One region of the Kitasatospora sp. NBC_00240 genome, then DNA from elsewhere that is predicted to be linked to it. Evidence: riboswitches for the same ligand, from Rfam matches in the RefSeq annotation. Region 1 holds a riboswitch; each other region holds the start of a gene.
What was found. Region 1 has a riboswitch for cyclic di-AMP ahead of OG689_RS33385 (M23 family metallopeptidase). Riboswitches for the same ligand answer to the same signal wherever they lie in the genome.

Region 1 (3,269 bases):
CCGTTCGTCCAGGCCTACGCCGACACCATCAACTACGTCTTCCAGTGGGTGGTGCCGGTCGCCCTGGTGGGATTCGTGGTGGCCTGGTTCCTGAAGGAGGTGCCGCTGCGCGACAGTGCCCGGGCCGGCGCCTCCGACATGGGCGAGGCCTTCGGGGCGCCGGACAGCGGGGACGCCGACCGGCAGCTGGAGCGCGCGCTGGCCAACCTGCTGCGCAAGGCCAAGGGCCGCCCGGAGATCGGGCGGCAGCTGCTGGCCGACTCCGGCAGCACGGTCGGCCCGGACCAGGCCTGGATGCTCGGTCAGATCTACTGGCGCACCAAGCTCCAGGGCGGTGCGACGCTCCCGGCCATCGCCGCCGCGCACCACATGCCGGAGGAGGTCGTCCGGCCCGCCGCCGAGCGGACCGTGCACGCGGGCCTCGCCGGGAGCGAGCACGGTGTGCTGGCGCTCACCCCTCAGGGCGAGCGCGAGGTCGAGCGCCTGGCCGAGGCCTGGCGGCACTGGATCGACCGGCACCTGGACGACTGGGACGTCACCGATCCCACGGACCGGGCCCGGCTCGACCGCGCGGTCGAGGCCATCGCGACCCGGTTGTACGAGGACGACCAGGTGCACCGGGAGAGCGTGCCGGCCTGAGGGGAATCCCGCCGGCCCGACCGGGGAAGAATGCGGCCGCCGACAATCCCCCCCCCCCGAGGAAAACGCGAACTGGCCGGGCCCGCAGCGATGAGCGTTCGCTGCCGGCCCGGCCGGTGTTCAACTACCGCGGCGCATCAGGCCGCGAGGGTTCGTACCCGGTGTCAGATGCTGACGCCGTGCGCACGGAGGTAGGCGATCGGGTCGATGTCCGAGCCGTACTCCGAGCCGGTGCGGATCTCGAAGTGCAGGTGCGGGCCGGTCACGTTGCCGGTCGCGCCGGAGAGACCGATCTGCTGGCCGACGGTCACGGTCTGGCCGACCTTGACGCCGATCGAGGAGAGGTGGGCGTACTGGGCGTACTTGCCGTCCGCCAGCTTGATCTCGACCTCGTTGCCGTAGGCGCCGCCCGGGCCCGCCTTGACGACGGTGCCGGCCGCGACGGCCTTCAGCGGGGTGCCGGTGGCGGCGACGAAGTCGGCACCGGTGTGGTGGCCGCTGGACCACATGGAGCCGGCCACGCCGTAGGCGGTGCCGAGCTTGATGTTGGCGAGCGGGGCGGTGAAGCCGGAGGTGCTGGCGGCCGCGGCCGGGGCCGGGGTGGTGGCCGGCTTCGGCGCGGTGGTGGCGGCGGGCTTGGGGGCCTCGACCGGCTTGGGGGCCTGAGTGGCCTTCGGGGCCTCGGCGGCCTTGGGCGCCTGAGTGGCCTTCGGGGCCGGGGTGGCCTTCTTGGCCGGCGCGGAGTCGGAGGAGGTCTTCGGGGCCGGGGCGGCCTTCGGGGCCGGGGCGGCGGCGGGCGCCTGGGCGGCGGCCTTGCCGACCACGAGCTGCTGGCCCGGGTAGATCAGGTTCGGGTTGGCACCGACGACGGAGCGGTTGGTCTCGTACAGAGCGTGCCACCCACCGTCGACGTTCTTCGCGGCGGCGATCTTCGACAGGGTGTCACCGCCGACCACCTTGTAGGTCTCGTCGACGGCGGCGGCCGGGGCCGCGGCGGGGGCAGCCTCGACGGCGGCGGCCTTGACGGCCACGGCGTCGGCGCTGGTGGCACCGGTCCAGGTGGTGGACTGCGACTTGGCGGCCGGGACCTCGTGGGCCGAGGCGCTGACGGCGGTCACCAGGGGAAGGGCGAGAACCGCGCCGGTCACACCGGTGGCGATGCCGATCCGGGCGAGACGGGGCAGACGGTTACGACGGTGCTTTGCCTGTGCGGGCATGGGGTATTTCCTCTCCGACGCCTGCGAGGTGAGCTGTCGGGTTCGGGCTGGAGTTGCCCGGCCGCAAGCGCGGCTTCACCCCAAGCCGTCCCGGTTGCCGGGACGGCGACTTACCTGTGGGTCCCCCACTCCTGCCGTGCAGAGTTCGTTCGAAGCCCCCGGGCAGCGGCAGGACTAGGCGTTCCACCCGGTGGGCCCACCCGGTCATTGGCCGGGCAGTCGCTGAAGCAAAGCTCATCAACCCGGGCAAATCAATGTCGATCACATTCACCTCCGGAAATTCACAAAAATCCCAGGGAATTCAGTGACTCTCCGAATGATCGACTGTGCAGTACGTGCACAATCCAATCGCGCTGAGCGACCGCCCGACCCCCCTGCGCCGACATTTTCGGCCCTGCGTCCACCGCCGGACACGCTCAGCCACCACCCGGACGCGCCGCCGGTGACCCTTGTCACGTCGACCCCCCGGGCGCAGGATCGAGCCGTGGAAACCGACGACGCCGGCACGCTCAGGATCGGTACCCCGCAGGGCCGGTGGGTGGTGCTGGCCACGGTGCTCGGATCCAGCATGGCGATGCTCGACGGCACCGTCGTCAACGTCGCCCTGCCGCGGATCGGCGAGGACCTCGGCGCCTCGTTGGCCGCCCTGCAATGGACTCTGAACGCCTATCTGCTGACCCTGGCCGGGCTGATCCTGCTCGGCGGGGCGCTCGGCGACCGGTACGGCCGGCGCCGGGTCTTCCTGATCGGCGTCTGCTGGTTCGCCGCCGCCTCCGCCCTCTGCGCGGCCGCCCCGAACGTCGGGGTGCTGATCGCGGCCCGCGCCCTGCAGGGCATCGGCGGCGCGCTGCTCACCCCGGGGTCGCTGGCGATGCTGCAGGCGACCTTCCGCCCTGACGACCGCTCGGCCGCGGTCGGCCTCTGGTCCGGCCTGGGCGGGGTCGCGGCGGCGGTCGGCCCGTTCCTGGGCGGCTGGCTGGTGGACGGCCCGGGCTGGCGGTGGATCTTCCTGCTGAACGTGCCGCTGGCAGCCGTGGTCCTGGCCGTCTCACTGCGCCACGTACCGGAGAGCCGGGACGAGAAGGCCACCGGCAGCTTCGACATCGCGGGCGCGGTGCTGGCCGCGCTCGCCCTCGGCGGGGCGACCTACGCGCTGACGGCCGCCGGTGAGGGGCTCTCCCCCGCGGTCTGGCTCTCCGGCGCGGCCGGACTGCTGCTCGGCGCGGTGTTCATCGCCGTCGAGCGGCGCACCCCGGCCCCGATGCTGCCGCTGGAGCTGTTCTCCTCACGCCTGTTCACCGCGGTGAACCTGGTCACCCTCTGCGTGTACGCCGCCTTCAGCGGGGTGTTCTTCCTGCTGGTGGTGCAGCTCCAGACGGTGTCCGGCTTCACCCCGCTCACCTCCGGGCTCGC
Region 2 (3,269 bases), 3.6 Mb from region 1:
CTTCGCCGGGCGCGGCTCGGCCGACCTGATCCACGAGTTCGCCTTCCCACTCCCCATCTACGCGATCTGCGACCTGCTCGGCGTCCCGCCCGAGGACCAGGACGACTTCCGGGACTGGGCGGGCATGATGATCCGGCACGGCGGCGGCCCGCGCGGCGGGGTGGCCCGCGCGGTGAAGAAGATGCGGTCCTACCTGCTGGAGCTGATCCACCGCAAGCGGGCCGACCTGGGCGACGACCTGATCTCCGGGTTGATCCGGGCCGGTGACCACGGGGAGCACCTCACCGAGAACGAGGCCGCCGCGATGGCCTTCATCCTGCTGTTCGCGGGCTTCGAGACCACCGTCAACCTGATCGGCAACGGCTTCTACGCGCTGCTGCGCCACCCCGAGCAGCGCGCGCTGCTGCAGGACTCGGTGGCGGCGGGGGAGAGCGCGCTGCTGGCCACCGCGGTGGAGGAACTGCTGCGTTACGACGGCCCGGTGGAGCTGGCCACCTGGCGGTTCGCGACCCGTCCGCTGACCATCGGCGGGGTGGACATCCCGGTCGGCGACCCGGTCCTGGTGGTGCTGGCGGCGGCGGACCGCGATCCGGCACGTTTCGCGGACGAGAACACCCTCGACATCGCCCGCAAGGACAATCCGCACCTCGGTTTCGGCCACGGGATCCACTACTGCATCGGCGCGCCGCTGGCCCGGCTGGAGGGCCAGGCCGCACTGGCCACGCTGCTCACCAGGCTGCCTGATCTGCGGCTTGCGGCGGAACCGGAGGAACTTCGCTGGCGCGGTGGGCTGATCATGCGTGGACTTCGTGAACTCCCGGTCGAATTCACCCCGGCGAAGGCGCTCTGACCGGCCCGGTCACGCTGACGGCGTGTCGGACAGACTCGCTCACGGGCGCTCAGAACATGCATCAATGCGGACATTTAGGCGTGGTTTGTAAACGATCCGCCGACTGTCGTAATTTCCGTGTGATGTATGCGATATGAGCTTGTGATTGATGTGAGGATCTGTCTACTCTCCCTGGTGTTCGCAGCTGCGAACACCCGTGCGCGGAACGCCGAGTCCTGCCCGCCGCGCTGCCGGGAAACCGACCAGACCCTTGGGCAGGGGCGGGGGACCCAGGATTTTCTGCCGTTCCCCACGGCTTGGGGTGAAGCCGCATCAGGTGGAAGAAGGATTCCGCCCGAGGCGGCCGGGCCACCTCCCGGTCCGAACCCGACAGCTCACCTCGCAGGCGTGCGGAGAGGGACTTGTCCATGCTGTTCGTTGGTAACGGTCGTCACCGTCGTCGTACCCAGACCGAGAAGGCCATCGCCGTGGCCGGCGTCGCCGGCGTCGGGCTCGCGATGCCGCTCCTCGCCGCCACCGGCGCCCACGCGGCCCCCGTGTCCGTCTGGGACAAGGTCGCCCAGTGCGAGAGCGGCGGGAACTGGAGCATCAACACCGGCAACGGGTACTACGGCGGACTCCAGTTCAGCCAGAGCACCTGGAAGGCCTTCGGCGGCGGCCAGTACGCCCCGCAGGCGCACAAGGCCAGCAAGGGTCAGCAGATCGCCGTCGCGGAGAAGGTCCTCTCCTCGCAGGGCCCGGGCGCCTGGCCGGTCTGCTCGGTCAAGGCCGGCCTGACGAAGGGCGGCGCCTCCGCCCAGGTCGACACCGCGGACGCCGCCCCGCAGAGCGCCTCGCAGGACACCGGCACCAGGAGCGCGCAGCCCGCCCCCACCACCGCCAAGCCCGCCAAGCCGGCGCAGTCGAAGCCGGCCCGGGCCACCCGGGCGAAGGTCTCGACGGACGACCAGGGCGCCTCGTCCGGTCGCGGCGAGGCCCAGGACCCGGACTTCTCCGGCCGCACCGGCTGGGACGCCGCCAACAAGGTCTTCTGGTACCAGGTCGACGGCGGCTGGCACTGGACGAGCCACCAGAACGTCTACGAGCGCCACGCGGGCGACGACGCGTCCGAGACCCGCACCGCCCCCACGGCCGAGCCCGCCGCACCGGCCGCGCAGGTCACCCCCGCCGCCGCGACGACCGGGCGGGCCTACACCGTGCAGCCCGGCGACACCCTGGGCGGGATCGCCGGCAGCCAGGACGTGGCCGGCGGCTGGGGCGCGCTGTACGACGGCAACCGCTCCGTGGTGGGCGGCGACCCGAACCTCATCCTGCCGGGCCAGGTCCTGAACCTCGGCTGAGCACGGCGCGCGGGGTCGTGCCGTCCGGTGCGGCCCCCTTCGCCCGCTTTCGCCCCGCTCTGGGTGCATCCCGTGGGGCATCCAGGTGAACTACCGGTGGGTAGCCCGGCCACACGCTGAGACGGGACCCAGGCCGACGTGGCCGGGAGAGCCCGTGCGGTTAGGCTCTGGTCGTAACGACTCCGCAATCGTCCGCAGGACTCCACAACGGTCCGCGGATACCTGCTTCCGCTAGGAGATGCCTCGTGCCGTCCATTGATGTCGTCGTAGCCCGTGAGATTCTCGACTCGCGTGGCAACCCCACGGTCGAGGTCGAGGTCGGCCTCGACGACGGCAGCACCGGCCGTGCCGCTGTCCCGTCCGGCGCCTCCACCGGTGCCTTCGAGGCACTTGAGCTGCGCGACGGCGACAAGAACCGCTACTTCGGCAAGGGCGTGGAGAAGGCCGTCCTGGCCGTCATCGAGCAGATCGGCCCGGAGCTCGTCGGCTACGACGCCACCGAGCAGCGCCTGATCGACCAGGCCATGCTCGACCTGGACGCCACCCCCGACAAGTCCTCGCTCGGCGCCAACGCCATCCTCGGCGTCTCGCTCGCCGTGGCCCACGCCGCCTCCGAGGCCTCGGACCTGCCGCTGTTCCGCTACCTCGGCGGCCCGAACGCGCACGTCCTGCCCGTCCCGATGATGAACATCCTCAACGGTGGCTCGCACGCGGACTCCAACGTCGACATCCAGGAGTTCATGATCGCTCCGATCGGCGCGGAGTCCTTCTCCGAGGCCGTGCGCTGGGGCGTCGAGGTCTACCACACGCTCAAGGGCGTGCTGAAGGAGCGCGGCCTCTCCACCGGTCTGGGCGACGAGGGCGGCTTCGCCCCCAACCTGGACAGCAACCGCGAGGCGCTCGACCTCATCGTCGAGGCCATCAAGAAGGCCGGCTACGTGCCCGGCAAGGACGTCGCCCTGGCGCTGGACGTCGCCGCCTCCGAGTTCTACAAGGACGGCGCCTACCAGTTCGAGGGCAAGGGCCTCTCCTCGGCCGAGCTCATCGACTACTACGCCGAGCTGGTCGCCTCGTACCCG
Region 3 (3,269 bases), 190 kb from region 1:
CGCGCCCGGCTCTTCGCCATCGCCACCGCGGCCGACGGCGTGGTCCTCACCACCGTCGGCGGCGAGGACGCAGCGGCCGCCGCCGGGATCACCGGCGTGCTGCTCGCCGCCCGGCTCGCCGTACCCGTCGTCTCCGCCGCCCTGGACGTGCCCGGCTCGGTGGCCGCGGCCGTCGACCACCTGCGCGCCACCGGCTCGCAGCGTCCCGCGCTGGCGCCGCTCGTGATCGGCCCGGAGGCCGACCCCGAGCTGCTCGCCACCGCCGCGGAGGAGACCGGCTGCCCCAGCGCGGCCCCGCTCGGCGCCTACCCGACGGTCGGCCAGCTGGTCGCCTCCACCTACCTCTCCGCCCTTGAGGTCGCCCTGGCCCAGCTGGAGCAGGCCCGGGAGCAGGAGCCGGAGCACGAGCAGGCCGCGGAGTGACCTCCGCGCCGTGACGACCGCCCGCAGGGGCCCCGGATCCGTCCGGGGCCCCTGCGGCGTTCCCGGGGTCCGAACCCGCCCACCGGGCACCGGGCGGGCGCCGGCTACCTCGGGGGCGGGGCAGGGCGCCTCAGGACCGGGGCCCGCATCGCGCCCGGGGGCGGCAACGGTCCGATCCCAGGACCGGCCTGAGCGCAGGTCAGGCCCGGACGTGTGACGGCCCGGAAGCAGCGGGGTGGAGCGAGGGCGTGCGGGCGGCAACGGGCGGCGCGGCGGGTCGATCGGGAGGCCCCGAACGGCACCCCGACACCCGCCGAGGAACACCGGTCCGCGCTTCCGCCGAGCAGGCGCACGGCCACTCCTCGGCGCCTGACCGGAGGCCGTCCGTCGCCCGTCGGGGGCGGGTCCGACGGCGGGCCGCACTTCGCGCACCGGTTTCGTCCGCGACGCGCGCCGCAGGGCTCGGTCGGCAGGGCAAGCAGGGCACGGCGAACCCGGGAGCGTCGCCGCGGCAGACGGCCGCCCGGGTGCGGCGGCTGAGGCCGCCTCGGAAGATGACGCCCCCTCCGACGACGGTCCGGGGACGGACGAAGTCCCGGCCGGCCGCTCCTGCCGGGTGACGGTGGCTCCGCCGGCAATCCGACGCGCGGACCACATCCTGACGGGAGGGCACCTGCCCGTCCTCCGGTGCGCAGGCCGGACGGTGACGGCAGGTCCGACGCCGGGCCTGGCCCCGATCCGGGTGCCCGGGACGTGAGGGCGGTGCCACCCCGGAGCCGGCACTCCCCGGCCCGCACCCCCGCGCCGCCCGGGGGAATCTCACGACGGGGGCGGGGCGGACCGTCCGCGGGCCGTTGCCCGGCGCTCGGAGGTCGCCACTCCGGCACCCTGGCCGGCGCCCGCCTCCCCGGCGAGGTGCGGGGCGGGTACGGCGCGACCGGCCGGCCCCGGCATCCCGGAAGGGCATGACCGGGGCTCACCTCCCGACGCGGGGAAGGAATTGCCAAGATATGCCCTATTTGATCCAAATTGCCCGATATTAAGAACGTCAGCTCCCCACCCCCGCCGACACCCACCACGGCACCGACGGCGAGCCGGCCAGGCCCCCCGTCGAATGATTCGCCCCGCCTCGATAGCAAATGCCCGACTGTACCCAAATGCCGGATTACACCGGACTGTCGCGCGTTGTACCAGATTGCTCCGCAAGGACTTTGGTCACGGGAGCGAGCCTCCCGCCCTCCGGTTGCGGGCCTTCGGCCGCCGTGGTTCCGTGCCCTCCGTCGCACCCGTGAGGTCGCCCGGGGATCCCCTGAAGGACAGGCAGAACTCTCCGACGGCACGGCATTTACCTGAAATCGGGCATTTTTGATCATGTCGACCCGTGTGCCACAACGAATCCAGGGTCCTGTGACGAGCGCCACACATGTTTGCGGTTTGAACTTAAGTCTGCTTAACGTGCTCCCCGTTCGTGGTCACACGGACCCAGTTCATCCGCAACGCCGAGGCCTGCCGTCGGATGCGCTGGCAGCGCGAATACGCACCACGGCAGGCGCGGGGGACCCAGGTAAGTCGCCCCGGACCGGTTCGCACCGGTCCAGGGGCTAGGGGTGAAGCCGTGCTCAGCACGGCCGGGCAACTCCAGCCCGAATCCGACAGCTCACCTCGCAGGCGTGGGAGAGGAACATCTTCATGCTGCCCACCAACGGCACCCGTCTGTCCAGCCGCACCCGTCGCGTGATCGCCGCCGTTGGCGTGGCCGGCGTCGGCCTCACCATCCCCTGCCTCACCTCCGGTGTCGCCAGCGCCGCCTCCGTGGCCACCTGGGACAAGGTCGCCCAGTGCGAGAGCGGCGGCAACTGGAGCATCAACACCGGCAACGGCTTCTACGGCGGCCTCCAGTTCACCAACAGCACCTGGGCCGCGTTCGGCGGTACGGCGTTCGCCTCGCGCGCCGACCTCGCCACCAAGGACCAGCAGATCGCCACCGCCGAGAAGGTCCTCGCGGAGCAGGGCCCCGGCGCCTGGCCGGTCTGCTCGATCCAGGCCGGCCTGACCAAGGGCGGCACCCCGGCCGCCGTGGACACCGGCGCCCCGGCCGCCGCCAAGCCCGCCACCCCGGCCCCCGCCACCCCGGCCCCCGCCGCCCCGGCGAAGCCCGCCGCGCCGGCCGCGCAGGCCCCCGCCAAGAGCGACAGCTCCAAGGGCTCCGCCGACTCCTGGTCCGGCAGCAAGTCCTGGTCGCAGCAGGGCAAGTGGTCCAAGGACGACCGCCGCACCTACACCGTGATCGCCGGCGACTGGCTGTCCGCCATCGCCGACAAGAACCACGTCCAGGGTGGCTGGGAGCGTCTGTACGAGCTCAACAAGTCCGTCCTGACCGAGGGCCCCGACTCCATCTACCCGGGCCAGCACCTGGCCCTGGGCGGCGGCGACGCGACCGCCACCAAGTCCTCGGACAGCTCGGACTCGGCCAAGAAGTTCGACTGGTTCAACAAGTCCGACTCGGCCACCGCCACCAAGACCACCTCGGCCAAGCCGGCCGCCGCCGAAGCCGCCGCCCCGGCGGCCCAGGCCTCGACCGCCCAGGCCCCCGCCGCCTCCGGCAGCATGGCCGCCGCGGTCTCCTTCGCGCAGTCGAAGGTCGGCCAGGCGTACATCTACGGCGGCACCGGCAACGGTGGCTGGGACTGCTCCGGCCTGACCCAGGCGGCCTTCCGCGCGGCCGGGATCTCCATCCCGCGCGTGGCCGCCGACCAGGCCGCCGCCAGCACCCACGTCTCGCTGGACAGCCTGCAGCCGGGCGACCTGCTGTTCTGGTCCAACAACGGCAGCGACTCGGGCGTCTA

Region 2: another riboswitch for cyclic di-AMP. It lies ahead of OG689_RS44820 (transglycosylase family protein); the one in region 1 lies ahead of OG689_RS33385 (M23 family metallopeptidase).
Region 3: another riboswitch for cyclic di-AMP. It lies ahead of OG689_RS32575 (transglycosylase family protein); the one in region 1 lies ahead of OG689_RS33385 (M23 family metallopeptidase).

The regions. Positions count from the first base shown of each region.
Region 1 is NZ_JAPEMU010000001.1:7,781,189-7,784,457, reverse strand. It holds gene OG689_RS33390 (MDR family MFS transporter) at 1-639, shown strand, start outside; gene OG689_RS33385 (M23 family metallopeptidase) at 804-1,856, opposite strand; cyclic di-AMP (ydaO/yuaA leader) riboswitch at 1,860-2,037, opposite strand; gene OG689_RS33380 (MFS transporter) at 2,341-3,269, shown strand, end outside.
Region 2 is NZ_JAPEMU010000001.1:4,174,327-4,177,595, reverse strand. It holds gene OG689_RS17580 (cytochrome P450) at 1-850, shown strand, start outside; cyclic di-AMP (ydaO/yuaA leader) riboswitch at 1,081-1,252, shown strand; gene OG689_RS44820 (transglycosylase family protein) at 1,258-2,190, shown strand; gene eno (phosphopyruvate hydratase) at 2,436-3,269, shown strand, end outside.
Region 3 is NZ_JAPEMU010000001.1:7,592,479-7,595,747, reverse strand. It holds gene OG689_RS32585 (hypothetical protein) at 1-423, shown strand, start outside; cyclic di-AMP (ydaO/yuaA leader) riboswitch at 1,911-2,107, shown strand; gene OG689_RS32575 (transglycosylase family protein) at 2,113-3,269, shown strand, end outside.